One region of the Lelliottia sp. JS-SCA-14 genome, then DNA from elsewhere that is predicted to be linked to it. Evidence: predicted binding sites of a transcription regulator. Region 1 holds the regulator's gene; each other region holds the start of a gene.

What was found. Region 1 encodes CRP, which controls carbon source genes, mostly activating them, when cyclic AMP is high. Its sites were predicted from a motif close to ATGTGANNNNNNTCACAT; they were not measured.
Region 2: the regulator CRP is predicted to act here: its motif matches at 4,189-4,206, upstream of bhsA (multiple stress resistance protein BhsA).
Region 3: the regulator CRP is predicted to act here: its motif matches at 4,376-4,393, upstream of azuC (stress response protein AzuC).

The regions. Positions count from the first base shown of each region.
Region 1 covers NZ_CP141606.1:4,441,237-4,451,688, reverse strand. Annotated here, with positions in the region: gene U9O48_RS20880 (cytosine deaminase) at 1-277, shown strand, start outside; gene tsgA (MFS transporter TsgA) at 282-1,466, opposite strand; gene ppiA (peptidylprolyl isomerase A) at 1,744-2,316, shown strand; gene U9O48_RS20865 (YhfG family protein) at 2,423-2,590, shown strand; gene U9O48_RS20860 (putative adenosine monophosphate-protein transferase Fic) at 2,580-3,182, shown strand; gene pabA (aminodeoxychorismate synthase component 2) at 3,215-3,778, shown strand; gene argD (bifunctional acetylornithine/succinyldiaminopimelate transaminase) at 3,865-5,088, shown strand; gene U9O48_RS20845 (YccS/YhfK family putative transporter) at 5,122-7,209, opposite strand; gene crp (cAMP-activated global transcriptional regulator CRP) at 7,268-7,900, opposite strand; gene U9O48_RS20835 (OsmC family protein) at 8,207-8,611, shown strand; gene U9O48_RS20830 (phosphoribulokinase) at 8,698-9,567, opposite strand; gene U9O48_RS20825 (YheU family protein) at 9,598-9,816, opposite strand; gene U9O48_RS20820 (hydrolase) at 9,813-10,452, opposite strand, start outside.
Region 2 covers NZ_CP141606.1:1,891,732-1,902,183, reverse strand. Annotated here, with positions in the region: gene mfd (transcription-repair coupling factor) at 1-2,676, shown strand, start outside; gene ldtC (L,D-transpeptidase LdtC) at 2,819-3,778, shown strand; gene bhsA (multiple stress resistance protein BhsA) at 3,858-4,115, opposite strand; gene comR (TetR family copper-responsive transcriptional repressor ComR) at 4,362-4,997, shown strand; gene U9O48_RS08905 (TonB-dependent siderophore receptor) at 5,199-7,391, shown strand; gene U9O48_RS08900 (glycine zipper 2TM domain-containing protein) at 7,456-7,995, opposite strand; gene U9O48_RS08895 (NAD(P)/FAD-dependent oxidoreductase) at 8,186-9,490, opposite strand; gene ycfP (alpha/beta hydrolase YcfP) at 9,726-10,268, opposite strand; gene nagZ (beta-N-acetylhexosaminidase) at 10,304-10,452, opposite strand, start outside.
Region 3 covers NZ_CP141606.1:2,935,613-2,946,064, forward strand. Annotated here, with positions in the region: gene araF (arabinose ABC transporter substrate-binding protein AraF) at 1-690, opposite strand, end outside; gene U9O48_RS13790 (DJ-1 family glyoxalase III) at 1,007-1,564, opposite strand; gene U9O48_RS13795 (non-heme ferritin-like protein) at 1,766-2,269, shown strand; gene U9O48_RS13800 (anaerobic C4-dicarboxylate transporter) at 2,418-3,761, shown strand; gene U9O48_RS13805 (DUF2766 family protein) at 3,882-4,133, opposite strand; gene azuC (stress response protein AzuC) at 4,242-4,325, opposite strand; gene U9O48_RS13815 (MFS transporter) at 4,539-5,957, shown strand; gene U9O48_RS13820 (RpiB/LacA/LacB family sugar-phosphate isomerase) at 6,033-6,671, opposite strand; gene U9O48_RS13825 (HD domain-containing phosphohydrolase) at 6,918-9,098, shown strand; gene yecR (YecR family lipoprotein) at 9,203-9,541, shown strand; gene ftnA (non-heme ferritin) at 9,745-10,242, shown strand.

The sequences.
Region 1 (10,452 bases):
CGATAGCGGTCTAAATCTGATTACCCACAACAGCGCCAGAACCTTTGGCCTGACGGATTACGGCATCGAAACGGGCAATCCGGCGAACCTGATTATTTTGCCTGCGGAGAGTGGGTTTGAAGCGGTGCGCTGCCAGGTGCCGGTGCGCTGGTCGATTCGTCAGGGAAGGGTGATTGCCACCACGCAGCTGGCGCAGACGTGGATCCAGACGGATAGCGGAGGAGAGGAAGTGAACTTTACCCGAAACAGCCCCTTCGCCGGTAGCAAAGGGGCGTAGGGACTTAGTGAGAAGCCGCTGCCGTGTTGTGCTGACGGTGGCGGGTCACAAAGCCCAGAATCAGACACATCACGAACACCACCGCGTACAGGCCGTTCGCCGTGTGCAGGGCCGCCAGCGGACCGCTGTGGGCGACGATCGGGCCGGTCACCACGAAGGTCAGCATGGTGCCGATGGTGCCGCAGGTCAGCACGAAGTTGACCAGCTTCGGCGAGGCCACTTTGGTTTGCAGGGAGCCGAGCGTAATGATCGAGGTGTAAATCGCGCTGGAGAAGAAGCCGAGGGTCAGGATGAACCACGGCATATGCTCCGGTGATCCGTTGATGAACAGATACATCAGCACGGTCGCCAGACCGGCCAGCACGGTCAGGATGCGTTGCAAGTCGAAGAAGCGCAGGATGAAGCTAAATGCCCACATGCCGAACATGTACGACATCCAGAAATCGCTCACCAGTTTGCCCGCGTCGTTCAGGCTCATGCCCAGACTTTTGGCGTATTCCGGCACCCAGGAGATAAAGCCCAACTGGCCAAGGATGTAGCACAGGGCGGCCACGGAGAGGAACAGCACGCCGATCCCCCATTTCTCTTTCACCACCGGCTCGGCACTCTGCTCGGCTTTTTTGCCCAGCACCGGGAAGTCACAGCCGAAGGTCAGAATAAAGATCGCCACGTACACCAGGCCGATACAGGCATATACCCAGTACCACTCGATGCTGCGCGCCAGCAGAACGGCGGCGACCATCGGGAAGATCATCCCCGCCATGCTGAAGAACGAGTCGGTGAACAGCAGACGCGCGCCGCGCTGGCGGCCTTCATACATATGGGTAATCAGGAAGGTCCCGATGGACATGGTGATCCCGCTGACCAGGCCGAGTACGAACATCGACGCCGAAAACAGGGCGATGCTGTGGCTGACCATCAGGCCCGCCACGGCGGCGACCATCAGCACAAAGCCGAAACGCAGCTGTGTTTTCAGCGGCACGATTTCCATCAGCCAGGCGTTTAAGAAGATAGAGATCAGGATCCCGGCGTTCAGGAAGGTAAAGGTGTTGCTCATGCTGGAAACCGGTAACTGGAAATAATCGGCAATATTGCCCATTACCATCCCGGTGACGATCACCAGTGCGCCGGTGAGGGCGTAGGAGAAGAAGCTGATCCATGTGAGCTTGATGCGGTTGCTGTTAGTCATGTCTGCCTTATTTAGGTACGTAAAGCGCGTTGACCGCGCCGAGTGCGGGCAGATTTTAGTCATTAAAGTGATCTATTTAAATCTTTTCTGAAAATTATGATCCTCGTTGCAGTTTTTCTTATGAGGTAAATCACCTTTTTACCCCCTGGATTCAACTGATTGGCCGGTTACAACTGTTTCAAATTCGTAAAATTAGGTAAAAGGCTGGCCTCCGTCCATACTGCTCTTTAGAATCAAGGCACTTGCCTTATTTACTGCGCTTTCTTAAGGAATTCTCATGCTCAAATCAACTCTGGCGGCTGTCGCAGCTGTGTTTGCACTTTCTGCTGTCTCTCCTGCTGTTCTGGCAGCGAAAGGTGATCCCCATGTTTTGCTGACAACCTCTGCCGGGAATATTGAGCTGGAACTGAACAGCCAGAAAGCTCCTGTTTCTGTGAAGAACTTCCTCGACTACGTGAACAGTGGTTTCTATAACAACACCACATTCCACCGCGTGATCCCGGGCTTTATGCTCCAGGGCGGCGGCTTCAACGAACAGATGCAGCAGAAACAGCCTAACGCGCCGATCAAAAACGAAGCCGACAACGGCCTGCGCAATACCCGCGGCACCATCTCTATGGCGCGCACCGCGGATAAAGACAGCGCGACCAGCCAGTTCTTCCTGAACGTGGCCGACAACGCCTTCCTCGATCACGGCCAGCGTGATTTTGGTTATGCGGTATTCGGTAAAGTTGTGAAAGGGATGGACGTGGCTGACAAGATCTCTCAGGTGCAGACCCATGACGTCGGTCCATACCAAAATGTTCCGACAAAACCGGTCGTTATCCTCTCCGCAAAAGTGCTGCCGTAAGTTTCTCCTCTGCGGGTCTCCTCGCCCGCATTGCTTGCTCCTCCCTGCGAAAGCGCAGTTTGCTGCTTATACTTGTGGCAAACGGACACATTCAGGGAGGCGTTAAGTGAAAAAACTCACCGATAAACAAAAGTCCCGTCTCTGGGAGCAACAGCGAAATGCCAATTTCCAGGCCAGCCGACGCCTCGAAGGGGTCGACAGCCCGTTAGTCACGCTCAGCGCGCAGGAAGCTGAAGTGCGTCTTGAGGAACTCAGGAGGCACTATGAGCGATAAAATTGGCGATGACCGCGACCCGTACCTCTATACCGGCCTGAATGTGATGCGCAATGCGCTCAGTATCCGCCAGGCGGAGCGACTGGCGCAGGCCTCTTACGAACTGACGGCGCTACGTGCCGCCACGCTGCCTCTCGGCCCTCCGGCGCGCGGTTTGCCGCATCTCTGCGCCATTCACCGCCACCTGTATCAGGATATTTTCAGCTGGGCCGGAGCAATTCGTGAGGTCGATATTTACCAGGGCGACACCCGTTTTTGCCACTTCGGCTACATCGAAAAAGAGGGCAACGCCCTGATGCAGGATCTGGAAGAAGAAGGCTACCTGGTGGGTCTCGATCGTGAGGAGTTCATTGCCCGCCTCAGCCACTACTACTGTGAGATCAACGTCCTGCACCCGTTCCGGATTGGCAACGGCATCGCCCAGCGCGTCTTCTTTGAGCAACTGGCGATCCACGCGGGCTATCAGCTGAGCTGGCGAGGCATCGACCCGGACGAATGGGCGGCGGCTAACCAGAGCGGGGCGATGGGCGATTTGACCGCGCTCACCGCCATCTTTGCCAAAGTAGTGAGCGAAGCGCGGGAAACTGAGTAGAATAGGGCGGCTATTTTTGTCCCGGAGCCGCCATGATCCTGCTGATTGATAACTACGATTCCTTTACCTGGAACCTTTACCAGTACTTTTGTGAACTGGGGGCAGAGGTGATCGTCCGGCGCAACGACGACATTACGCTGGCTGATATCGACGCGCTGGCCCCGCAGAAAATCGTCATTTCACCGGGACCCTGCACGCCCGACGAGTCGGGCATTTCGCTGGATGTCATCCGCCACTACGCCGGCAAACTGCCGATCCTCGGCGTCTGTCTGGGGCATCAGGCGATCGCTCAGGTGTTCGGGGCGACCATCGTCCGTGCCGAACGGGTGATGCACGGCAAAACCTCGCCGGTGACCCACACCGGAACCGGCGTGTTTCGCGGGCTGAATAATCCGCTGACGGTCACCCGCTATCACTCGCTGGTCATCGACCCGCCTACGCTTCCCGACTGTTTTGAAGTCACCGCCTGGAGCGACACCCAACAGATCATGGGCATTCGCCACCGCGAGTGGGATCTCGAAGGGGTGCAGTTCCACCCGGAGAGCATTCTGAGCGAGCAGGGCCACGAACTTCTGGCCAATTTCCTCCATCGCTGAATTTTTATTGCCTTGCTGTGATTTTTTATGCATATTTTGTGATTATATTTTCACGCGAACTGTGACATAAAACGGACGGGCATGACATGGCAACTGAACAACCTGCAATTACGCGCGCAACATTCGATGAAGTGATTCTGCCGATTTATGCACCGGCGGAGTTTATCCCGGTGAAAGGGAGAGGCAGTCGGGTTTGGGATCAACAGGGCAAAGAGTACGTTGATTTCGCGGGCGGGATTGCGGTGACGGCGCTGGGGCACTGTCATCCGGCGCTGGTGGAAGCCCTGAAAACCCAGGGTGAAACCCTGTGGCACACCAGCAACGTGTTCACTAACGAACCGGCTCTCCGCCTGGGCCGTAAGATCATTGATGCCACCTTTGCCGAGCGCGTGCTGTTCATGAACTCCGGCACCGAAGCCAATGAAACGGCTTTCAAACTGGCGCGCTACTACGCCTCCACGCGTCACAGTCCGTACAAAACCAAAATCATCGCCTTCCATAACGCCTTCCACGGTCGTTCGCTTTTCACCGTTTCCGTGGGCGGGCAGCCGAAGTATTCCGACGGCTTTGGCCCAAAACCGGCTGATATCATCCACGTGCCGTTTAACGATCTGCATGCCGTGAAAGCGGTGATGGACGATCACACCTGCGCGGTGGTGGTTGAGCCAATCCAGGGCGAGGGCGGCGTAATGGCCGCGACGCCGGAGTTCCTGAAAGGCCTGCGCGAGCTGTGCGACGAGCATCAGGCGCTGCTGGTGTTTGATGAAGTGCAGAGCGGCATGGGGCGTACCGGCGATCTGTTCGCCTATATGCACTACGGCGTGACGCCGGACATTCTCACCAGCGCCAAAGCGCTTGGCGGCGGTTTCCCTGTCAGCGCAGTGTTGACCACGCAGGAGATCGCATCGGCCTTCCACGTCGGTTCGCATGGCTCCACCTACGGCGGCAACCCCCTGGCGTGCGCTATCGCTGGGGCGGCGTTTGATATTATCAATACCCCTGAAGTGCTGAACGGTGTGAGCGCGAAGCGCGAGCAGTTTGTGCAGCATCTTCAGCAGATCGACGCTCAGTATGATGTGTTCAGCGATATTCGTGGCATGGGGCTGCTGGTTGGCGCGGAGCTGAAACCGCAGTACAAAGGCCGCGCGCGTGATTTCCTCCACGCCGCCGCGCACGAAGGGGTGATGGTGCTCAATGCGGGGCCAGACGTGATGCGCTTTGCGCCGTCGCTGGTGGTGGAGAGCCAGGATATCGACGACGGCATGAATCGCTTTGCGAGTGCAGTGAAGAAGATCGTTCAGGTTTTGTAGGCCGGGTAAGGCGAAGCCGCCACCCGGCAAAACTCACGACTCTTTGCGCCGCAAAATCCGCGTCAACCAAATCCCGTGATGCGGACGCTGACGCCATGCCACCGACGAAATGGTGTGCATGGTGTTCAAATGCCCTAATACCCGCTGCAAATGCTGCTCGAGGGTGCTCATCGGCCCATGGGTCAGCGTCTCTGGCGCTTCCAGAATGTTCGAATCCCCCGATTCTCCCGGCGCGTCGTACTCCAGACGCTGCTGACAGCGCTGCAACGCAATTTCACACGACTGCAAATACCGCTGCGCCAGATCCGGCGTCAGCATCGTGTGCTCGCGCGCCAGCGTGGTCATGGCGTTGATATGCTCGACGATAAACTGGCTGTGCGTCACCCACAGTTTCATATCCGCCAGATAGTGCGAGTTAAAGCCCGGCTCCTGCATCGCCTGGTTTAGCGAGTTAAACAGGGCGTTGTGCGCCTGGTTGACCTTCATGCGCTGATAGGCCAGCGGCGAGGCTTTCGGGTCGTCGCTCAGTATCAAACGAATCGCCTGCTGATCGGCTTCGAGCGCATCGTGGGCGTTCTGGCGTAACAAGCCGCTTTGCCATTGCGGCCACAGCCAGACCATGCCGCCGAAGGCGATCAAACAGCCAATAAGCGTATCCACCAGCCGCGCGACAATGTACTGCTCGCCGTTCAGGGTCAGGAGTTGCAGGGTATATACCGCCGTCACCGTAAACCCGACCATCGCCCAGCCATAGTTTTTACGGATGATCAGATAGCCCACGAGCGTAATCACCAGCATTCCCGCGAGGGTGTAGCCGTCGGGAACGTGGAAGTGCAGCGTCACCCCGGCAATCACTAACCCGGCAAAAGTCCCGAGCGCCCTGTGAAGAATGCGCACTCGCGTGGCGCCATAGCCGTTCTGGGTGACAAACAGCACGGTCATGAGGATCCAGTAGGGCTTCGGTAAGTGCAGCGCGACGCCCATCAGGCTCGCCACGCTGAGCATGACGCTGATGCGCGCGGCGTTGCGCAGGGCGGAGGATTTCAGCGACAGATAGCTTTTCAGCGCGGGCAGCAGCGGCAGACGTTTTTGCTTATCGGCCATCAGGTCGCGGGAGTAGAGCGGACGCTGGGTGCGCAGCACGCGCGCGATGCGGCTAAAGTGCCATGCGCAGAACTGTCCGACCGGGTTATCCGGGTGCTGGCGCGCGATTTTCTCCAGCGCTCCCAGCTGCTTATCCATGGTAAAGCGCGTCGGGTAGCGGTGATACAGAATATCGTCCGCCAGCACGCGCAGGCGAGTCGCGACCGTCTGGGCATTCCAGCGGATCACCGCCTCGGCGTGGCTGCGTTCCACCAGCTTTTGCACCTCCTGCGGGTGATGCAGGCTGACGGAGATATGCTCCTGCAGATCCAGCCCGACCTGGAAGACGCGCAGCAGGCGTTTGTATTCATGATTTTTATTGGCCGCCAGCATGTGCAGCTGCTGATAACACTGGCTGATGAGATCGACCACTTTTTGCTGGCGCGACAGCAGCGGTGGCAGGGACTTTTCGGGGTCAGTGTGCTGCGTCAGCAGGGTGTATTTAGCTTCGCAATATTCGGCGAGCTGGACGTAGAGCAGGCTCAGGGATTCGCGCAGCGGCTGCTCTCGCCACATCCAGAACCAGAACCAGTTAAACAGCCCGTACCACAGCGTGCCGGCGGCATAGATCAGCAGCGGCTCCCAGACGGGCATATTTCCGGCGAGACTCAGCGTGAAAATGGCGGCAATGAGCGATGCGGGCAGCAGGCGGGCGTGAAGCGCGCTGATCTCCGCCGTGACGCCCAGCGTCATCGCCAGCACGGTCAGAATGAGCGGCAGCGGGATATCGCGCGCCAGCAGCAGCTGCACGGCGAGGCTGCATCCGGCAAACAGGCAGCCGCCGATAATCAGACGTTTGAAAAAGCGTTTGTGGGGAGTATCGAGACCGGCAATGTTGCAGCAGGCGGGGACGAGAGAGAACAGCAGCCCCTGTTGCAGATGACCGAGGATCAAACCAACGGCCACGGGAAGACATAACACCAGAGTTTGACGTAGTGCGTAGTTAACTTCCGGGTGATAAATCAGCCTGCGCCACATAGTCGTCAGAGACAAAAACGGCGTGACATCTTGCGATGGCACGCCGAATTTTGCGGAATTAACGGGTCCCGTAGACCACGATAGTTTTACCGTGAGCGGAGATCAGGTTTTGATCTTCCAGCATTTTCAGGATACGACCTACGGTTTCGCGAGAACAGCCCACGATCTGACCAATTTCCTGACGGGTAATTTTAATTTGCATACCGTCCGGGTGGGTCATGGCGTCAGGTTGTTTCGCCAGGTTCAGCAGCGTCTGCGCGATGCGACCGGTGACGTCCAGGAAAGCGAGGTTGCCCACTTTCTCGGAAGTGACCTGCAGGCGGCGAGCCATCTGCGAAGAAAGGCGCATCAGGATGTCCGGGTTCACCTGGATCAGCTGACGGAATTTCTTGTAGGAGATCTCAGCGACTTCACACGCGGTTTTCGCACGCACCCAGGCGCTACGTTCCTGGCCTTCTTCAAACAGGCCCAGTTCACCGATGAAATCGCCCTGGTTCAGATAAGAAAGGATCATCTCTTTCCCTTCTTCATCTTTGATCAGCACTGCCACCGAGCCTTTGACGATGTAATACAACGTTTCCGCTTTTTCACCCTGGTGAATCAGCGTGCTCTTCGATGGGTACTTATGAATGTGGCAATGAGACAAGAACCATTCGAGAGTCGGGTCTGTTTGCGGTTTGCCAAGCACCATGCGCTGTTATCCTCTGTTATAAGCTGTCTCAGAGTCAAAATCGCATCCTGACTCTGGGGTTGCAATCGAATTCTTACCCGTACCTGGGAAGTGGCTGTCGCACTGTTCGCAGCCAGTAAAGTTTGATGTCCTCTGCATACATGTGTAACGTCAATGTATTACTGTAGCATCGAGACTGTTTTAGCATAGCTTTAGCCGCGTGTCTCCTGGTGTCTCGCTTCAGCATGATGCAGGTCGCCTTCCGTTGCGAGAATTGTAACGCACGCGTAATCTGTTCATAAAAATGCAACTTCGGAGTTAATAAAAATGCAAGCGCGTGTGAAATGGGTTGAAGGTTTAACGTTCCTTGGCGAATCCGCTTCAGGGCACCAGATTTTGATGGACGGTAACTCCGGAGATAAAGCGCCAAGCCCGATGGAAGTGGTGCTGATGGCGGCTGGCGGGTGCAGCGCGATTGACGTGGTGTCGATTCTGCAAAAAGGCCGTCACGATGTGACCGACTGCGAAGTGAAGCTGACCTCAGAGCGTCGCGAAGAAGCGCCGCGTCTGTTTACGCATATCAATCTGCATTTTATCGTCACCGGAAAAGAGCTGAAAGATGCCGCCGTGTCCCGCGCGGTGGATCTGTCTGCGGAGAAGTACTGCTCTGTGGCGCTGATGCTGGAAAAAGCGGTGAAGATTACGCATTCGTATGAAGTGATTGACGCTTAAAACAAAGCCCGGTGGCGCTACGCTTACCGGGCCTACAAAAGCATGAACGTAGGCCGGATAAGCGCAGCGCCATCCGGCAACAAACCTCAGGCGATCTTCTTGCCTTCCATCAACCGCTGCACCAACGGCATCATGATCAACTCCATCGCCAGCCCCATCTTCCCGCCCGGTACCACCAGCGTATTGATATGCGAAATGAATGAGCCCTGCAGCATCGCCAGCAGCCACGGGTAATCAATGCCTTCCAGGTTACGGAAATGGATCACCACAAAGCTTTCATCCAGTGAAGGAATGGTTTTCGCTGCAAACGGGTTAGAGGTGTCGACTGTTGGAACGCGCTGGAAGTTGATGTGGGTGCGGGAAAACTGCGGCGTCAGGAAGTTAATGTAATCCTCCATCGAACGCACCACCGAATCCATCACCGCTTCGCGCGAATGGCCGCGCTCGCTCATGTCGCGGGTCAGCTTTTGAATCCACTCCAGATTGACAATCGGCACCACGCCGACCAGCAGATCCACGTGGCGCGCCACGTCATGCTGCGGCGTCACCACGCCGCCGTGCAATCCTTCGTAAAACAGCACGTCAGTCGGCTCCGGCAGGGGCTGCCACGGAGTGAATGTGCCTGGCACCTGATTCCAGGGTACCGCTTCATCGTAGGTGTGCAGGTATTTGCGCGACTGGCCTTTGCCCGTGTGGCCGTAGTCCTGAAAGGTTTGTTCCAGCAGGCCAAAGTCGTTGGCGTCTGGCCCGAAGTAACTGATGTGCTTGCCTAAATCGCGGGCCTTGCGGATAGCCATGTCCATTTCAGGACGGGTGAAGCGATGAAAGCTATCGCCCTCCACCTCGGCCGCGCGCAGGTTGAGCTGCGCGAAGATCTTGCGAAAAGCGAGGCTGGTGGTGGTGGTTCCCGCACCACTCGAACCCGTAACGGCAATAACCGGATGTCTGGCGGACATAGCAACTCCCTGAATGGAAAGATGGAACAATCAACCGCGAAACTGATTGCGCGGCATGATGTTGACCGTTTCGTGCAGTTCAGACCACACCAGCAACACCTCGCCGCTTTGTAGCTGCCGTTTGACATCGGCGACCTTTTGTTCGAGCGAACGCTCATGTTCACCATAATCGGTGCCTTCGCGTAATACAAAGCTTTCAATCAGGCTATCCAGCGTTTCGGGAGCCAGATCCTGCCAGGGAATCATCATTTTACTCTCTCCAGAAATGGGGTTAACCAGTCAGGGATGCGCGATTCCAGCCACATTTTCGGGCGGCGCAAGGTGCCGGTGATAAAGCCGACGTGGCCGCCGTGTTCCGTCAGTTGATACTGCACGTTCGCCGGCAGATGTTCCGGCGCTGGAATGGAGTGATGATCCATAAAGGGATCGTCCTTCGCATGGATGATCAGCGTCGGTTTGGTGATCTGGTTTAGCAGCGGCATGGCGCTACACTGACGATAGTAGTCGATCGCGTCGGCAAAGCCGTGGATCTTCGAGGTGATCATATCGTCAAACTCGCGCAGGCGACGCATTCGCTTCAGCTGTTGCAGGCTGATCGGCAGGGTATCCGGATAGGCCTTCAGCTTACGCGCGGCGTTGGCTTTGAGCAGGTTCAGCAGATAGCGCTGATAGACCCGCGAAAAGCCTTTTTCCATATGATAGCTGCACTGCTCGAGCATAAAGGGCGCGGAGACGATCACCGCCGCATCCAGTGGAACCGTGTCGCTCTCTTTGGCCAGCAGGCAGGCGAGCATGTTTCCGCCGAGGGAATAGCCGACGGCGGCGGTCGGCACGCTGCCGTAGCTGTTCTTCAGCCAGTGTAAAAACCAGGTGCCATCTTCGGTT
Region 2 (10,452 bases), 2.3 Mb from region 1:
GAATACTGGCAGCCGCTGTTCTTTAGCGAGCCGCTCCCGGCGCTGTTCAGCTATTTCCCGGCGAAAACGCTGATCGTCAATACCGGCGATCTCGACGCCAGCGCCACCCGTTTTGAAAGTGAAACCCGCGCCCGTTTTGAAAACCGTGGCGTCGATCCCATGCGCCCATTGCTGCCACCTGAGCAGCTGTGGCTGCGCACCGACGAGCTGTTTTCCGAGCTGAAAAAATGGCCGCGCGTGCAGCTCAAAACGGAAAGCCTGGCGGACAAAGCCGCTAACACCAACCTGGCGTTTACCACCCTGCCGGATCTCTCCGTTCAGGCGCAGCAAAAAGCGCCGCTGGATAATCTGCGCAAGTTCCTCGAACACTTCACCGGGCCGGTGATTTTCTCGGTCGAGAGCGAAGGCCGCCGTGAAGCGCTGGGCGAACTGCTGGCGCGCATCAAAGTCTCGCCAAAACGCATTTTGCGTCTCGACGAAGCCGCCGACAGCGGGCGCTATCTGATGATCGGCTCCGCCGAGCACGGTTTTATCGATACCCTGAACAACCGGGCGCTGATTTGCGAAAGCGATCTGCTCGGCGAGCGCGTGGCGCGCCGTCGTCAGGACAGCCGCCGCACCATCAACCCGGACACGCTGATCCGCAACCTGGCCGAGCTGCACGTCGGCCAGCCGATTGTCCATCTGGAGCACGGCGTCGGGCGTTACGCGGGCATGACCACCCTCGAAGCAGGCGGGATCACCGCGGAGTACCTGATGATCACCTATCTCGGTGACGCCAAACTCTACGTGCCGGTCTCCTCTCTGCATCTCATCAGCCGCTACGCCGGTGGCGCCGAAGAGAGTGCCCCACTGCACAAACTCGGCAGCGACGCCTGGACGCGCGCGCGGCAGAAAGCCGCCGAGAAAGTCCGCGATGTGGCCGCTGAGCTTCTGGATATTTACGCCCAGCGCGCGGCGAAATCCGGCTTCGCCTTTAAGCACGACAAAGAGCAGTATCAGCTGTTCTGCGACAGCTTCCCGTTTGAAACCACGCCGGATCAGGCTCAGGCAATTAACGCCGTACTCAGCGATATGTGCCAGCCGCTGGCGATGGACCGTCTGGTGTGCGGCGACGTTGGCTTCGGCAAAACCGAAGTGGCGATGCGCGCGACTTTCCTCGCCGTCGAGAACAACAAACAGGTCGCCGTGCTGGTGCCGACAACCCTGCTGGCCCAGCAGCACTACGACAACTTCCGCGACCGCTTCGCCAACTGGCCGGTGCGCATCGAGATGCTGTCGCGTTTTCGCAGCGCCAAAGAGCAGACGCAAATTCTGGAGCAGGCCAGCGAAGGCAAAATCGACATTCTGATCGGCACCCACAAGCTGCTGCAAAGCGACGTGAAGTGGAAAGATTTGGGCCTGCTGATTGTCGATGAGGAGCACCGCTTCGGCGTGCGCCACAAAGAGCGCATCAAAGCGATGCGCGCGGATGTGGATATCCTGACGCTCACCGCGACGCCGATCCCACGAACCCTGAATATGGCGATGAGCGGGATGCGCGATCTGTCGATCATTGCCACCCCACCGGCCCGTCGTCTGGCGGTAAAAACCTTCGTGCGCGAGTACGACAGCCTGGTGGTGCGCGAGGCGATCCTGCGTGAAGTGCTGCGTGGCGGCCAGGTGTACTACCTCTACAACGACGTGGAAAACATCCAGAAAGCGGCGGATAAACTGGCGGAGCTGGTGCCGGAAGCGCGCATTGCCATCGGCCACGGCCAGATGCGCGAGCGCGAGCTGGAGCGGGTGATGAACGATTTCCACCACCAGCGTTTTAACGTGCTGGTCTGTACCACCATCATCGAAACCGGGATCGACATTCCAACGGCGAACACCATCATCATCGAGCGGGCCGATCACTTCGGTCTGGCGCAGCTTCACCAGCTGCGCGGTCGCGTCGGGCGTTCGCACCACCAGGCCTACGCCTGGCTGCTGACACCGCATCCGAAAGCGATGACTACCGACGCGCAAAAACGTCTGGAAGCGATCGCTTCGCTGGAAGATCTGGGGGCCGGTTTCGCGCTGGCGACGCACGACCTGGAGATCCGCGGCGCGGGCGAGCTGCTCGGAGAAGATCAGAGCGGATCGATGGAGACCATCGGCTTCTCGCTGTACATGGAGCTGCTGGAAAACGCTGTCGACGCCCTGAAAGAGGGGCGCGAGCCGTCGCTGGAAGATCTTACCAGCCAGCAAACGGAAGTGGAGCTGCGCATGCCGTCCCTGCTGCCGGATGATTTTATCCCGGACGTGAACACGCGCCTGTCGTTCTACAAACGCATCGCCAGCGCCAAAAACGAGGCTGAACTCGAGGAGATCAAAGTCGAGCTGATTGACCGCTTTGGTCTACTGCCAGATGCGGCGCGTAACCTGCTGGATATCGCCCGACTGCGCCAGCTGGCGCAGAAGCTGGGTATTCGCAAGCTGGAAGGCAACGAGAAAGGCGGTGTGATTGAGTTCGCGGAGAAAAACCACGTCGACCCGATGTGGCTCATCGGTCTCTTGCAGAAACAGCCGCAGCATTTCCGCCTCGACGGCCCGACGCGCCTGAAATTCATGCAGGAGCTGAGCGATCGCAAAACGCGGATGGAGTGGGTGCGTAACTTTATGCGCCAGCTCGAAGAGAACGCGGCCGCGTAACCCTCTGGCCGGGCGGCAATCTCCGCCCGGCCGATTAATTTACAAACTCTTTGCACTTCTCCTGATTTCCCGACACGCCCCTTCGCCATAATCATCCATTAACGTTTTGAATAACAATAACCCTGTTTTTACTCTGGATTTAGTGATGATGACTGTGCGTTTTACTCGCTGGATAACCTTGATTGCCCTTGCGGCAACCGTCGCGATCGCCCTGCCCGCGCGCGCCAACACCTGGCCGCTGCCCCCTGCCGGGAGCCGTCTGGTGGGCGAGAACCGCTTCCACGTGGTGGAAAATGACGGCGGTTCGCTGGAGGCGATCGCCAAAAAATACAACGTCGGCTTCCTGGCATTATTGCAGGCCAACCCTGGCGTCGATCCTTACGTGCCGCGCGCCGGCAGCGTGCTGACCATCCCGCTACAAACCCTGCTCCCGGATGCGCCGCGCGAAGGTCTGGTGATTAACCTCGCCGAACTGCGCCTCTACTATTACCCGCCCGGGAAAAACGAGGTGACGGTTTACCCGATCGGCATCGGTCAGTTGGGTGGCGATACCCTGACCCCGACGATGGTCACCACCGTCTCGGATAAACGCGCCAACCCAACCTGGACGCCAACGGCCAACATTCGTGCGCGCTATAAAGCCCAGGGCATTGATCTGCCCGCCGTGGTTCCGGCAGGCCCGGATAACCCGATGGGCCATCACGCGATTCGCCTCGCCGCCTACGGTGGCGTCTATTTGCTGCATGGCACCAACGCCGACTTTGGTATCGGGATGCGCGTCAGCTCAGGCTGTATCCGTCTGCGCGATGGCGACATCGAGACCCTGTTCCGCGTGATCACGCCGGGTACCAAGGTCAATATTATTAATACGCCGATTAAAGTCTCTGACGAGCCGGGCGGGAAACGTCTGGTCGAAGTGCATCAGCCGCTGTCGAAGAACATCGGCGACGACCCGCAGACGCTGCCGATAACGCTCAACGCCGCGATGCAAACCTTTAAAGCGCGCGCGGACAGCGCGGTGATGGAAAAAGCGATGGACGTGCGCTCGGGCATGCCAGTGGATGTCACGCCGCATCACGAGGTGACTCAGCAAACGATGTAAGATCGCCAGAAACAAAAAGGCCCTGCTTTTCAGCAGGGCCTTTTTTATTGCAGTGGCATTAATGAGGGTTAAGCCATGCTTATTTGTAGATCACCGCAGTCCCGTGCAGGGTGTTCGGACCGGTGACTGAAGTGATGCGGAATGATTTCGCGCCCATCTGTTCAGCTTTCTGCGCTAACTGGTCTTCCAGTGAACCCAGGTTAGTCCCGGCGTTGGCAGAGATGGTGCCGACTTTCTGCTGGTCAGCAGGGGTGGATTGCACTTCGACAGCGGCGAAGCTGGCGAATGACAGGGAACTCAGTACAGCAGCAGCGATCAGGGTGTTGATGGTTTTCATGATTTTTAGCCTTTAACAGATGAATTTGGGAGGTCGTTAGTTATTTACTTAACGATCGATAGGTAAATGATAGATGTGATCCAGGTCACACGTCAACATGATTTTATAACGATCATTAAATTAATTTTAAACCTCTTATTTTTCATACCCATATGATTAATTTATTTTTGTGAAATGAGTGCTGGTCGCCGCTGGCTATTATTTTTATAATGATCATTCAATAAACCAACAAAGGTACAACGGCAAATGACAACCGACGTCACGAGTTGCGCAAAAAAAAGCCGTGGCCGACCGAAAGTGTTCGACAGGGATGCGGCGCTCGATAAGGCCATGACACTCTTCTGGCAGCATGGGTATGAAGCGACTTCGCTCTCCGACCTGGTCGAAGCGACAGGCGCAAAAGCCCCGACGCTGTACGCAGAATTCACCAACAAAGAAGGCCTGTTTCGCGCCGTGCTGGATCGCTATATCACGCGCTTTGCGGCTAAACACGAAGCGCAGCTGTTTTGCGAAGAGAAAAGCGTTGAGCAGGCGTTGCAGGATTACTTCGCGGCCATCTCGGCCTGCTTTACCAGTAAAGACACGCCTGCGGGCTGTTTCATGATTAACACCTCGGCGACGCTGGCGGCCTCTTCGAAAGAGATCGCCAATACCGTGAAATCGCGCCACGCCATGCAGGAAGAGACGCTGGGCGCCTTTTTACGCCAGCGCCAGGCGCGCGGCGAGATCCCGGCGCACTGTAACCCTGAGGAGCTGACGCAGTTCTTAAGCTGCGTCCTGCAGGGGATGTCGATCAGCGCGCGCGAAGGCGCAAGCCTTGAAAAGCTGCAAAGTATTTCCCGCACCACGCTGCGACTGTGGCCTGAGCTGCTGAAACTCTGATTTGAAGGGCGGCTCTCCGCCCTTTTTTTTCTCCTCTCCCCCACTTTTTTCACTTTCATCTCCTGTAAACCCTCTCATTTCAGCGGGTTGATAATGAGACTCTTTATCGGCAATATTCGCGTTTACATTTATTTCACAATGTTTCCATTGTGTGATTTGACCTGCCGATAAAAAAGAGCAAACGCTCAACAAGGAATGATGATGAAGAAGAGCCTCTGGGTGCTTAATCCCGTTCTGCTGGCTATCGCGATGCCGCTGTACGCAGAACAACAAAACGAAGAAAACCTGATTGTCAGCGCCAACCGCAGCCACCGCACCGTCGCCGAAATGGCGCAGACCACGTGGATTATTGAAGGTCAGGAGATTGAACAGCAGGTTCAGGGCGGGAAAGAGTTCAAAGATATTCTCGGCCAGCTGATCCCCGGTATGGACGTCAGCAGCCAGGGGCGCACCAACTACGGCATGAACATGCGCGGCCGCGCGATTGTGGTGCTGATCGACGGCGTGCGTCTGAACTCGTCCCGTACCGACAGCCGTCAGCTGGATTCTATCGATCCGTTCAACGTCGAGCATATCGAAGTCATTTCCGGCTCGACGTCGCTGTACGGCGGCGGCAGTACCGGCGGGCTGATCAATATCGTCACCAAAAAAGGGCAGCCGGAGACGCAGGTCGATCTGGAACTCGGCGGCAAAAGCGGCTTTAACAACAGCGACGATCGCGATGAGCGTGTTGCGGCTGCCGTCAGCGGCGGGAATGACAATGCGTCGGGCCGTCTTTCAGTGGCTTATCAGCGCTTCGGTGGCTGGTACGACGGTAACGGCGACGCCCTGACCTTCGACAACACTCAGACCGGCCTGCAACACTCGGATCGCCTGGACGTGATGGGAACCGGCACCATCGAAATCGATGAGACTCGCCAGCTGCAGGTGGTCACGCAGTATTACAAAAGCCAGGGCGACGACGATTACGGGCTGTATCTCGATAAGAACATGAGCGCGGTGACGGGCAACGGCACGGCGCGCACCTCAAGCGGCTTTAGCTCGGACCGTATTCCCGGCACCGAGCGTCATCTGGTTAGCCTGCAATATTCCGATACCGATTTCTGGGGACAGGAGCTGGTCGGGCAGATCTATTATCGCGATGAATCCCTGCGCTTCTACCCCTTCCCGACGGTGGCGAAAGGGCAAATCTCCAGCTTCTCCGCCTCCGAGCAGAATACGGATCAGTACGGTGCCAAGCTGACGCTGAACAGCAAACCGCTCGACGGCTGGCAGCTCACCTGGGGTATCGATGCCGACCACGAAACCTTTGATTCCAACCAGATGTTCTTCAACCTGGCGGATTCCGTCCCTTCCGGCGGGATGAATAACCAGTCGGCTTACAGCACGGGCCGCTATCCGGGCTACAGCATCACCAACTTCGCCCCGTTCCTGCAAAACAGCTACGACATTAACGACGTCTTTACCCTGAGCGGCGGCGTGCGCTATCAGTGGACCGAAAACCGCGTCGACGATTTCATCGGCTATAAAGAGCAGCAGACGATCGCCAAAGGCGACGCCCTCTCCGCCGACGCCATTCCGGGCGGCAAAACCGATTACGATAATGTCCTGTTTAACGCCGGGATCCTGGCGCACCTTACCGAGCGTCAGCAGGTGTGGTTTAACTTCTCTCAGGGCGTCGAACTGCCGGATCCGGGGAAATATTACGGCAATGGCTCCTACAGCAAAGCGGATGCGCAGGGCCACCTGGCGCTGCTGAAAAGCGTGAACCCGAATGATGCCAAACTCGAAGGGATTAAAGTCGATTCGTATGAGCTGGGCTGGCGCTTTACCGGCGATCAGCTGCGCACCCAGATTGCGGCTTACTACTCCCTGTCGGACAAATCCATTGATATCAACCGCGCGGACATGACCATCGACGTGAATCCGCAGAAGCGCCGCATCTACGGCGTCGAAGGCGCGGTGGATTACTTTATTCCTGACAGCAACTGGAGCCTCGGCGGGAACTTCAACGTCCTGAAATCCGAGATCAAAACCAACGGTTCCTGGGAGAAATGGGATGTGACTCAGGCGTCACCGTCGAAAGCGACAGCTTACGTCGGCTGGGCGCCAGAGCCGTGGGCGTTGCGTCTGCAAACCCAGCAGGCCTTCGATCTGAGCGACGCGGCGGGCAATAAAATTGATGGCTACAATACCGTTGATTTTATCGGCAGCTATCAGCTCCCTCTGGGCAAGCTGACGTTTAGCGTCGAAAACCTGCTCGACAAAGAGTACACCACCGTCTGGGGACAGCGCGCGCCGCTGCTCTACAGTCCAACCTACGGGAATGCGGCGCTGTACGAGTATAAAGGCCGCGGACGCACCTTCGGTCTGAACTACGCCCTGACCTTCTGACAGGCGAAAAAAAGGCTCCTCAGCCTGAGCGTTTGAGGAGCCAAATTCAAAAATACCGCTTTTTTTACACCTTGTTATTCAGAACCAGCTGACCGTTGCTATCCAGAGGGATCTGGGTACCCGGGTCTTTGTCCATCCGAATTTTGCCCTGCTGATCGCCAATTTTGTAGGTCACATCGTAGCCGAGCATTTTCTCTGATTTGTCATACACGGTTTTGCAGCGCTGCTGCGTGGTGGTGTAAGTATCGCCGTCCTGCATCGCGCCCTGGACCTGGTTACCGGCATAGCCGCCACCCAGTGCGCCGACCACGGTCGCGACATCTTTCCCGCGTCCGCCGCCAAACTGATGACCAATCACGCCACCCGCAACCGCACCCAGCACGGAGCCTGCGATACGGTTTTCATCCTGCACCGGACGACGGTGGGTCACCGCGACGTTGCGGCACTCCTGACGAGGGGTTTTCACCGACTCTTTAATCGGTGTGGCTGAAACAACTTGTGCGTACTGCGGGCCGCGTTCAAACACGTTCAGACTGGCCACTGCTGCCACGCCCAGCGCCGCAGCTACGCCAATCCCTATACCCGCCAACATAGATTTATTCACGGGACTTCCTCCTTTGTTGCTATTGGTAACAATTTTGCAATCAAAGAAAGGGTTCGCCAATCGGAATAACGCTCAAAAAGAGAGGCGTGAAATGAAAAGGTGCGCGTTTAGGAGAACTCTTAAGCACCCTGACGGATATTGTCAGCAGGAAATGCTAAAAATCCCTCCGGGAGCCGGAGGGATTGAAGGATCAGTGCAGTTTGAGGCGCGGACGAATGACGCGGTTGATACTGCCCACCAGCATCATCAGGCCGGTTTTGAAGTAACCGTGCAGCGCGACCTGGTGCATGCGGTACAGCGAGATGTAGACGAAACGCGCGATGCGCCCTTCAACCATCATAGAGCCGCGCATCAGGTTACCCATCAGGCTGCCCACGGTGGAGAAGTTCGACAGGGAGACCAGCGAGCCGTGGTCTTTGTAGACGTAGGACTTCATCGCTTTGCCTTTGGTCTGCGCCAGAATGTTGTGCAGCGCGAGGCTTGCCATCTGGTGCGCGGCCTGAGCGCGCGGAGGAACGAACCCGCCTTCCGGACGCGCGCAAGATGCGCAGTCACCGATGGCGAAAATGTTCGGATCGCGCGTGGTTTGCAGCGTCGGCTCGACCACCAGCTGGTTGATACGGTTGGTTTCCAGTCCGCCAATCTCTTTCATGAAATCAGGCGCTTTGATACCGGCAGCCCAGACCATCAGATCGGCCTGAATGTACTCCCCGCCTTTGGTGTGCAGACCGCCTTCGTCGGCGCTGGTAACCATGGTTTGGGTCAGCACGCGCACGCCCATTTTGGTCAGTTCGTTGTGCGCCGCACCGGAAATGCGCGGTGGCAGCGCAGGCAGAATGCGCTCGCCCGCTTCGACCAGCGTCACGTTCAACGCTTCGTTGGTCAGGCCTTTGTAGCCGTAGCTGTGCAGCTGTTTCACCGCATTGTGCAGTTCCGCAGAGAGCTCTACGCCCGTCGCCCCGCCGCCGACAATCGCGATGTTCACTTTGCCGCTGGCACCGAGGTTATTGGAATATTTCAGGAACAGGTTCAGCATCTCCTGATGGAAACGACGCGCCTGATGCGGGTTGTCGAGGAAGATGCAGTTCTCTTTTACGCCCGGGGTATTGAAGTCGTTCGAGGTACTCCCCAGCGCCATCACCAGCGTGTCGTACGGCAGTTTGCGCTCAGGAACCAGCAGCTCGCCCTTCTCGTCACGCAGCTCGGCCAGGGTAATGGTTTTGCTTTCGCGGTTGATGTCCATCACCGAGCCCAGCTGGAACTGGAAATCGTGATTACGCGCGTGCGCCAGATAGCTCAGGGCATCGACACCTTCGTCCAGGGAACCGGTGGCGACTTCATGCAGCAGCGGTTTCCACAGATGGCTGTGGTTGCGATCGACCAGCGTAATTTTGGCTTTCTTGCCACGGCCCAGCTTCTTGCCGAGTTGCGTAGCCAGCTCCAGCCCACCTGCGCCGCCGCCTACAATCACTATCTTTTTCAATGGCGTAGTCAATGTGACCCCCTCAAATTATTAACCAATTGTTAATTAAAAGTTATGAGAATAACCCTTAATTAACAACAGGTTACAACACTGAAACCATTCAGGTGCATTGAGAATAACACGCCAGGCGCATTGGTCATACCAAAATTGATGTGAATCAAGTTTTGGTGATTTAAATTTGTACAATTGTAGCAAAGACAAAGCCCGGCTCGCTTTCGCGGCCGGGCTTTGAGGGAGTCAGAGGGGGTTAGCCCAGGGTCTTGAAGGCTTTGATGCGCTGCAGATGCGGGGAGATATTTTTGAATTTGTGGGTCTGCTCTTCGTCCCAGACAATTTCATAGTAGTGATGCAGCAGCTCTGCCGCGCGGAGGTTATCCAGCGCCTCGTCATGACGGGAGAGGATCGCCATGCAGCGGTCGCGGTTCTTCTCGCGGAAATTGCTCACGCATTTGGTTGCAATATCGGTGTACTCTTCCGGGCGGTCAATCTTGCCTTCCATGTTCTCGTCAGGGAACAAATTCGGATTGAACACCACCTGGCGAATATCGCAGAGAAAACCGATCCGCTCTGCCCAGTAGCCACCGAGTCCCACGCCGCAAATCAGCGGACGATCGTCGACGTTGAGCTGCAGCATCTTGTCCACTTCTTTCAGCAGATGCGCCATGTCATGCTTCGGATGGCGCGTGCTGTAGCTAATCAGCCGCACGTCCGGGTCGATGAACTGCAGTTGCAGCACTTTTTCATGGTTACCAGGACTGTTCGAATCAAAACCGTGCAAATAAATGATCATTGTTTCCTCACCACACGACGCCTTCCGAGAGGGGTTTATTGGCCCGCTTTGTGTGCCTGCCAGCGCTCATTGAGTGCTTCAAGCTCGGCGTTCACTGTCTTCCAGCGAGACGAGCCCATCAGCTCCTGACGGCTAAATGAACCTTTATGATACAATTGTGTAACACGTTCAGCATTGATCGGCG
Region 3 (10,452 bases), 1.5 Mb from region 1:
GTTGTCGTTCATGCCGACCACCAGCCAGTGTTTCACTTCCGGATGCTGAACCAGCATCGAGTTTGCGGCGTCAAACGCACCTGGGATATCGTTGGATTTGGTTGGGACTTTATAGATCTGTTTTTCCGGGAATCCGGCCGCTTTCAGGGCTTCCATCGAACCCGAGGTGCGACGACGGGCGGTATCCAGCTCGTCCGCGGTGATCGCCATCACGGCGCTCTCTTTCACGTCCCAGCCGCGTTTTTGCATCTCTTTATAGAGTTCCTGGCCCTGACGCTCGCCGATTTTAGTCGCCGCCATCATCACCAGCGGCACGGTGTCCATCGGTTTGCCTTTGGCGTTGACGAACTGATCGTCCACCGCAATCACCTTCATGCCGTAGCCGCGCGCTTTTGCCACGATGGCTGAGCCGAGTTTCGGATCCGGCGTACAAATCACAAAGCCTTTCGCCCCGCTCGCCGCCAGGCTGTCGATGGCGTTTAAGGTTTTCTCGCCGTCGGGCACGGCAATTTTGATGACATCAAACCCGAGATCTTTCCCGGCTTTATCCGCAAATTTCCATTCGGTCTGGAACCAGGGTTCTTCTGGCTGTTTGACCAGGAAACCGAGCTTTAAATTCTCCGCCATAGCGGATTGTGACATAACGGCAGCCAGGCCGATGGCCGCCAGCGTTTTAGTAAATTTGTGCATGGTTAACTCCAGCATGAGCATTCTTTTATGTAGGGTATATTGTCGTGCTTTTTATTTAATCGGACATAAAACAAGGTATTAGCGCTCACCCATGAATAAGTGATAGTGCTGGAGATAGTTTTAGCGGGAAATTAATCATCCATAAGAGAGCCCCATCACACCGCAGAATTACAGTAATTGCGTACATAGATTCAGCGATAAATGACATAAAAAAGGCGGCTATTGTCGGACAAATAGGAGGGGATTAAGCAGAATTATCCATAGAGTCAGCTAACGCGTCCCTGTAACCCAGGCGCCGTAGCGCCCGGTTAAGAATTTACCAGGCGTAGTAAATATGATCCGCGTGATCGCGAACCGCCGTTTCATCATTCAACAAACGCGCTGCCAGGGTCAGGGCAAAATCAAAGGCGTGGCCGAGACCTTTTCCGCTGAGCAGATTCTGGTCCTCTACCACCGGGGCATCGACATACTCGCCGTCTTTTACCGTCTCCCACAGATCGCCGGAGCAGACGTAGCGACGCCCCTTCAGCAGACCGTTTCCGCCCAGTACCCGCGCGGCGGCGGAGCAGATCGGGCAGATTAGTTTTCCGGCCTCGTCGTGGGCTTTTACAAAAGCGATAACGTCCTGACTGGCAGCCAGATTCACGCTCCCCTGCGGCCCGCCCGGCAGCACGATGGCATCGTACAGGGTGGCGGCGCGCTCGGTCAGGGTGCAGTCGGCCACCATCGGAATGTTGTGATAGCTCACCACCGCGCGCGACTCCGCACAGGCCAGGGTTTCCACTTCAATCTGCATGCGGCGCAGGATATCAATGGTGATAATTGCTTCCGCTTCTTCAAATCCTGGTGCCAGTAACACCGCCACTTTTGCCATTTTGATCCTCACAAATAAAATAGATAAAACATTGTTTCATTTTATAGAAAGTCATTGGGCAAACTCGCGGGTGGATCACAGTTCGGTCTTTTTAAGAAATAGCATTGAAATCAAAGGAAATGAAAAGCCGGTCACATTAAGACAATACTGAACGGCTTTATTCTGGTGTTAATCATCCCTCCCCGAAATAAGGACATTATAATGACGACTTCAGGAATGATTCAGAAACTCAACACCCAGATGAACCTCGAGTTCAACGCCTCCAACCTCTATTTGCAGCTGAGCGACTGGTGTTCCGAGCACAGCCTCAACGGTACCGCCACCTTCCTGCGCACCCAGGCGCAAAGCAATATCACCCAGATGATGCGGGTCTTCGAATATATGAAACAAGCCGGGGCCAACCCGATTGTTAAAGCTCGCGTGGTTTCCGAAGAGTCCTGCTCATCGCTGGAAGAGCTGTTCCAGAAAACCCTCGAAGAGTATGAGCAGCGCTGTACCATGCTGAAAACCCTCGCCGGAGAAGCTAAAGCGCTGCACGACGACGACACTCTCGACTTCCTGCGGGATATAGGGAAAGAGCAGCAGCAGGATGGCCTGCTGCTGAAAACCATTCTCGACGAGGTACGCAGTGCCCGACGCGCCGGTCTGTGCATGACCCAGACGGACCAACATCTGCTGAATCTGGTGAACTTTCAGCAGCACTAAAATCGTTTCGTATTACGGGAATTGTTAATTAATAGTTATCAAGTCATTGCTTTAATTGAATTTTAACAAATCAGATCTGGCTCCCAACCCATAACCTTACAAAGTGAAATGATTTAATTCATTTCACTTTGACTGACGAGGGAGCTTCATGATCACCATCGAGTTTATTGTCATTATTCTCTGCCTGCTGGTGGGAACGCGGTTTGGCGGGATGGGCCTTGGGCTGATAAGCGGTATCGGCCTTTTCATTTTAAGCTTTGTGTTTGGATTACAGCCCGGCAAACCGCCGGTGGACGTGATGCTGACGATCCTCGCGGTCATCGGCTGCGCCGCGACGCTGCAAACCGCCGGTGGTCTGAATGTGATGATGCAGTTTGCGGAGCGCTTGCTCAGGAAACACCCGCAGCACATCACCCTCCTCGCGCCGTTCACCACCTGGATGCTGACCTTTCTGTGCGGCACCGGCCACGTGGTTTACACCATGTTTCCGATCATCGCGGATATCGCGCTGAAAAAGGGAATTCGCCCGGAGCGCCCGATGGCGGTGGCCTCCATCGCTTCGCAAATGGCGATTACCGCCTCGCCCGTCTCCGTTGCCGTGGTGTCGCTGGTGTCGATCATTGGCGCTCAGCATGGGGTGGGTCAGGCGTGGGGGATCCTGGAGATTTTGGCCGTCTCGGTTCCCGCCTCACTGTTTGGCGTGATGATTGCCGCCCTCTGGAGTCTGCGCCGCGGGAAAGATCTGGCGGATGACGCCGAGTTTCAGGAAAAACTCACCGACCCGAAACAGCGTGAATTTATCTATGGCAGCACCGAAACCCTGATGAACCAGCGCTTCCCGAAACAGGCCTACTGGTCAACGTGGATTTTCTTCGCCGGGATCGCCGTGGTGGTTCTGCTGGGCGCCCTGCCCGATTTGCGCCCTGCGTTTGAAATCAAAGGCAAAATGACGGCGCTGTCGATGAACCTCGTGATCCAGATGATGATGCTGATCGCCGGTGCGGTGATGCTGATTGCCTGTAAGGTCAACGCCTCCGCCATTTCGAACGGCGCGGTGTTTAAAGCCGGGATGGTGGCTATTTTCTCGGTGTTCGGCGTCGCATGGATGAGCGATACCTTTTTCCAGGCGCACCTCGACGAGCTGAAAATGGCGCTGGAAGGCGTGGTGAAGAGCCATCCGTGGACCTACGCTATCGTGCTGTTCCTGGTCTCCAAACTGGTGAACAGCCAGGCCGCGGCCCTCACCGCTGTGGCACCGATGGGATTGATGCTGGGCATCGAACCGAAAATGCTGATCGCGTTCTTCCCGGCCTCTTACGGTTACTTCGTGCTGCCGACGTATCCCAGCGATCTCGCCTGTATCGGCTTTGACCGCTCGGGTACCACCAAAATCGGCAAATTCATTATCAACCACAGCTTCATTCTGCCAGGCCTTATCGGCGTGAGCTGCGCCTGTGCCGCCAGCTATCTGCTGGTGCAGACCTTCTTTTAATTGCTGACAAAGACGCCCGGCGGCACTACGTTTGCACGGGCCTACGGGGTTTTGTAGGCCGGGTAAGCGAAGCGCCACCCGGCAAAAAACCTGTTTCAAAATTCAAAACATCGGTTTATTTTAATGTGACTCACCCTGCGGTGTGAACTTGAGTTCGATAAGCGCAATGGCTTTTTGAATGGCGCGAAGCGTAACGGGATCCGCTGCAGCAGGATGGCTGGTGAAATCGATGTTTTTCAGTTGGGTGGACATTTTTTCCCGCACTTCGGTCGGGGTGATAACGTCTAACACATCCAGGATTTGTTTGATGACCAACTGGCACGCGACGACGTCAGACACCAGTTCCTGATCGGCGCTCAGATTTTGAGACATAGGAAGCTCCTTCAATAAAGAGCGCTATAGTAGCAAAACCACGGCCCTTTCATCTTCCCTCTCGTCGAACGCAGGCATAAAAAAACCTGCCGAAGCAGGTTTTTTTCATCAGAACATTGCGCCTGGCGGTACGTCTTTGAACGTATTGCAGTAGTTAGCCCACATGCTTTTCAGGATTTTGCGCAGTTTCATTTGATGCTCCGGTAATGTGTTATGCAGGTGTTATTGTCTATCCGCATATAATATGACCAGCGTCACAAAAATCAACGGTTATGTGATACACATCACGGTTACAAAACCAGCAATGCTGCGAGATTGTTATAAAAACACAAGACAAATCCGCAGGTTAGGAACTTATAAGTTCCAGTAAATTTTTATAAAATTTTTTGATATGGCAGGGTAAAAATGAGTGAAAACATCACCGGAAAAGAGAGCCGCGGTTTGTCTCCTGCGGCGCTGCTGGTTGCCGGGGCGTTCTTTATGGAGTTTCTCGACGGCACGGTGATTGCCACCGCGCTGCCCGATATGGCGAAAAGCTTTGGCGTGCAGGCCGTGGATCTGAATATCGGTATCAGCGCGTACCTGATTACCCTGGCTGTGCTGATCCCCGCCAGCGGCTGGATTGCCGACCGCTTTGGTGCGCGCAAAGTCTTCGCCGTGGCGCTGGCGATCTTCACCCTCGCCTCCGTGCTGTGCGGCCTGTCTACCACGGTCGATCAGTTTGTCGCCATGCGCGTGTTGCAGGGAATGGGCGGCGCGCTGATGGTTCCGGTCGGTCGTCTTGCCGTGCTGCGCACGACGCCCAAACATCAGCTGATCACCGCCATCGCCACCCTCACCTGGCCCGCGCTGGTGGCTCCGATCATCGGTCCACCGCTCGGCGGGTTTATCACCAGCTACGCCGACTGGCGCTGGATCTTCTTTATTAATGTGCCGCTCGGGATGCTGGCGATTATTCTGGCGCTGCGCATCATTCCCGACCTGCACGACGATGCGCGCCGTCCCTTTGATACACCCGGTTTTATCGCCACCACCATTGCGATGGTGAGCCTGGTGTATGCCATGGAGTCGATGGGAGCGCAGCATCCGGACGGGCTTCTCACCGTCGGGCTGCTGGCGGTCGGCGTGGTGACGCTCATCTACGCCCTGCGCCATTTTCAGCGCGCCGAATGTCCGATGATTCGCCTCGACGCTCTGCAGGTTCCGACGTTTCGCGTGACGATGTACGGCGGGTCGCTGTTCCGCGCCTCTATCAGCGCCGTGCCTTTCCTGCTGCCGCTGATGTTTCAGGTCGGGTTTGGCATGGACGCGTTCCACTCCGGTCTGCTGGTGTTGGCGGTGTTTGTCGGCAACCTGACGATCAAACCCGCGACCACGCCGCTGATTCGCCGCCTTGGTTTTCGAAAGCTGCTGCTGATCAACGGGGCATTAAACGTCCTGTCGCTGCTGGCCTGCGCAATTATCTCACCGCAAACGCCGGTCTGGCTGATCATGCTGATTCTCTATCTGGGCGGCGTGTTCCGCTCGATTCAGTTTACGGCGGTGAGTACCCTGGCTTTCGCAGACGTGCCGTCGGCACAGATGAGCTACGCCAACACGCTGTTTTCCACGGCCACACAGCTGGCGGTGGGGCTTGGGATCACGCTCGGGGCGATTGGGATTCGTATCGGGGAAAAGCTCGGGAGTGTACTGGGTATCACCGATGTGCCGGGGATCAGCTTCCGCCTGGCCTTTGTCGCCATTGCGCTGATTTGTCTGGCGGGGATGGTGGATACGTTGCGGCTAACGAAGGATGCGGGAAGCGCGGTGTCGAATAAGCGTTAAAAAAGCCAGCTAAGCTGGCTCAGGTGTTGTAGGCCGGGTAAGCGCAGCGCCACCCGTCGGCAATCAGACCACAGATTACCCAACGATACCGCGAACAAAGGCTTCGATCTCTTTGTCCTGACAGTTTTCGAAGAAACACTGCTGGAAGCGCTGGCCAGAAACCGCGGTTTTCACCAGTTCAGGATCGATGGCGCGCAGGGTATCCAGATAGTTCTCTTTGACCACGGCGGCTTTCACCTGGTTCAGGATACCGGCGTTACGCACCTGCGGCTCTTTACGCTCTGGCGGATAACCTTCGCCTTTGCGGCCCGTAAAGGCTTTTTCGAAGATGAAGCGCACGTTCAGCTCTGCGCCCCAGCCGAAGCCTTTGGCGAATGGCAGGGAGAGCGCGTTACCGTTGTTGATCTGCGCAAACAGGAAGGCATCTGCCGGGTCGATACAGTAGCCGCAAATCACGCCCGGATGGATGTTAAGAGACATCAGCGCGCCCTGCCCGGTACCGCAGCCGGTCACCACGAAGTCAACGGCCTTCGCATTCAGCAGGATGCTGGCCATAATACCCAGATGGATATAGGTCAGGTGGTGATCGTTCTCATCACTCATCCCGACGTTATAGACCGGGAACCCCTTCTCATCGACAACGGATTTAAGTTCGTTGAGGATAGTGGCGTTTTTACCGGCCTGGCTGTTTTCCATCATCAGTGCAATTTTCATTCTTCATCTCCTGAATGCGTTGCGGGTTTTGCCGCCAAAGATAGCGAATCCCCCCAACCTTACTATCTAACAAACGCACTTTCAAATTAACTGAAAAAATGTTTTAAAAAACGAAAGGCGCTTCACAATTTCGACTCTTCACGCGGAAATAGCGTGCTTATGCACAAACTTAAGAAATCTCTACTCACGAATCTGGCTGTTAGCTAGACTGCTTTTTAAAAGACTATAAAAATCCTTTGGGGAACAATGGTGAATATGCGCCGCCGGACGCCTCGCATCACATCGCTTTTCTGGATACTTATCCTCGCAGCCCTGGTCTGGGCCCGAGCCGCTTTTGCCCAGTCCGCTGCCGAAACCCACGCCATTCCCGTCTGGATTTATGACGCCGACAGCTTTGAATTCTGGCGCTCGCCTCAAGGCGAGTTACAGGGTTTTTATCCAGAACTGGTGCGCGCCATTAATGAAAAATATGGCACCCTTCTGGAACTCACGCCGGTCAGCGGCCCCGAGATCGGCCAGCGTTTTAACCGCGACATCTACGGCGTGTATGCGGGCGTGCTCAGAACCGAGGCCCGCGCGCGCACTAAAATTCTCTCCTCGCAGCTGTTCAATAATGAAGTGGTGGCCGCCAGCCCGAGCATGTCCGTGAATACGATCGAAGAGCTGGCGAATGCCCGCGTGCTGTTTCGCCAGAACGACGCCACTCTGGAAAGCGTGCAGAAGCGTTATCCGGAGCTGAAATTCCGCTCGCTGCATCTGGTCGCCAGCAGCGAAGAGGCGTTCCGTTTGCTGAGCGAGCACAAGGCGGATTTCTACATCAATGACGCCAGCGAGATGGAAAACACCCAGCGCTATTATCTGATCTCCCGCCCCTTTCCCGAACTGCGTATTCCGGTGGTGCTGGCCTTCAGCCCGGAGCTGAAAGATCTGCGTGAAAAGGTGAATGTGTTTCTCGGCGAGTGGTATCGCAGTGGGAAGATGCACAGGACGCTGGAAGAGAGCAAGCGCCACTACCTCCTCAGCCGGATTTCGATCTCAAAAGAGGAGCGCGCGTGGCTTACGAACAACCGCCTGCAAATCTGGCTGCCGAAAAATGAGAACTTTGCGCCGGTGGTCTGGAAGGACGAGCGCGGCTATCAGGGCACCGCCATCAACATGATCAAGGACATGCGCGACCTGCTGGGCATGGAAGTGGATGTCCATTTTATCGATCACTATGCCGACGCGCTGAGGCAGCAGCGCTGGCCGGTCCGCCTGGTGAATGTCGCGGAAACCACCGATCCCGAGCACGCCGCTGGCCGCATCGGGCCGGATGTGGCGTGGCATAACGTTTACTATAACCGTATCAAGCAGCCTTTCCTGTGGGATGAAGAGAGTATCCGCAGCCAGCGCGTGGGCGTGCTGGAGGGTTCATTCGCGGCCCGCTATCTGCAAAATCGCTTTGGCAGCGACGTGGTGATCGTCACCCGTCACAGCGTAAACGGGCTTATCGACGCGATGGAGAACAATAAAGTCGACTTCATTCTGGGGGATCTGAGCTCGCTGGAATCGACCCTGCGCGGCAACGAACTGTTTCGCGGCGTTCTGAAAGTCGCGGGCGTCACCCGCAGCGAATTCATCGTCGGCCCCTGGGTTCAGCCCGATCATCCGCTGTATCACTTGCTGACTCAGGTTAACCGCCTGTCGAGCTTCCGCACTCAGCTGGAACGTCATGAGGTGCACGAGTTCTTCCCGGCGCTCACCAAAAACACCTTAAAAATTATCAGCGTGATCCTGTTCGTCACCGTGCTTTTTAGCATTGGGATGCTGTTCATGATGCGTCGGCATATAAAAGAGAGCCGCCTGGTGAACCGCAATATTGTGCAGGCCCTGGAGAAGGTGAACCGCGCCCACGACGATGAAACCGGAAGCCATATTCAGCGCGTGGCGAAATATTGCGGAATGATGGCGCGGGAACTGAATCTGTCGCGCAAAATGATGACAGAGATCGAACATTTTGCGTCGCTGCACGACGTCGGCAAAATTGCGGTGCCGGACAGGATCTTGCGCAAGCAAGGCCCGCTGACGGAACATGAGTTCAGCGAGATGAAACTGCACACCACCAAGGGCTATATGATTATTCAGGGCCTGGGGCTCGGCCCGGTGGCGGAAAACATCATTCACTTCCATCATGAGAAATGGGACGGCAGCGGCTATCCCGAAGGGCTGCGCGGAGAAAATATTCCGCTCGAAGCGCGCATTCTGGCGCTGGCAGATGTGTACGACGCCCTGCGGCAAAAGCGCGTCTATAAACCCGGATTCAGCCATGAGCAGGCGTGCGAAGTGATTTTTGAGGGTGCCGGAAAACATTTCGATCCGCAGCTGATCGCCCTGTTCCGCCAGCACCATCTGAAATTCCGCATGATCTTCGACAGTCTCGCCGATTAAATCATGCCGTTGTGAAGAGAAAGGGAAATTCGTCCGGCTATTCCAGGCATTGTCTGGCTTATCAGACAGTAAGATAACCTGTTTACATCAGATCAGGGCGAGATATGAAGAGAGTATTCGTTGCAGGATTAGTACTGCTCCTCGCGGGCTGCACGGTCACCCGCCAGGCGCAGGTGAGCAATGCCGATGCGACTGGCGGCGTGGTCCGGCTGGATTACGGTCAGCCGATTTTCCAGAATGCCCGTTACGATGACTACGTCACCAACGGGACCGCCACGCGCGAGTGTCAGAGCATGGGCTTCGCGACCGCCTCTTTCTACGGCCAGCCGATTAAAACCTGTAGCCTGTTCAGCGGGTCGGTTTGCCTCAACCAGACCGTCACCATTCAGTACAAATGCATGGGCTATGCGATAAATCCTGGCCCTACCCAAACCTACTATTAATAATAGTGCTGCCAGTATTGTTCTGGCAGCTTATTTAATACGAAGCGAAACCATTCTCATTAAAATATAAATAAGCGCCAATGCGTTTTATTCCCATTCGTATTTTTAATAAATAATATACTTATTTTACCTTTTGCAAATAATTAAATAACAAATTATAGTGACGCCCTGACTGACTAATAATAATTTCCCGGAGCTGCGCTATGCTGAAAACTGAAATGATCGATAAGCTCAACGAACAAATGAACCTTGAGCTTTTTTCATCCCTGCTTTATCAACAGATGAGTGCCTGGTGCAGCTACCACAGCTTTGAAGGCGCGGCTGCGTTTCTGCGTCGCCACGCTCAGGAAGAGATGACGCACATGCAGCGTCTGTTCGATTATCTCTCTGACACCGGCAGCCTGCCGCGCATCAACCCGGTTGCGTCTCCGTTTGCCGAGTACGCCTCTCTGGACGAACTGTTCCGCGCCACTTACGAACACGAACAGCTGATCACCCAGAAAATTAACGAACTGACTCACGCGGCGATGGTGGCTCAGGATTATCCGACCTTTAATTTCCTGCAATGGTATGTTGCAGAGCAGCACGAAGAAGAGAAACTGTTTAAATCCGTACTCGATAAATTATCGCTGGCGGGTAAATCAGGCGAAGGTCTGTACTTTATTGATAAAGAGTTGTCGACTCTCGACACACAGAAATAAAGTTTCGGGGAGCCATCTGGCTCCCTTTTTTTATTGGCGACAGATTTTACTTTCGCGCGTTGAAAACCCCCTCTTCCCCCCTTGATAAAATTCCCTCTCGCCGCCTGCTTCAACCCTGTAAAAATTCCATTACACCCCTTGTAACGGGGATTTGACGAGGTTGCGCTTTTGTCTTACTCTGCGCCGCAGATTAGGTTGCGATTAGCGGTT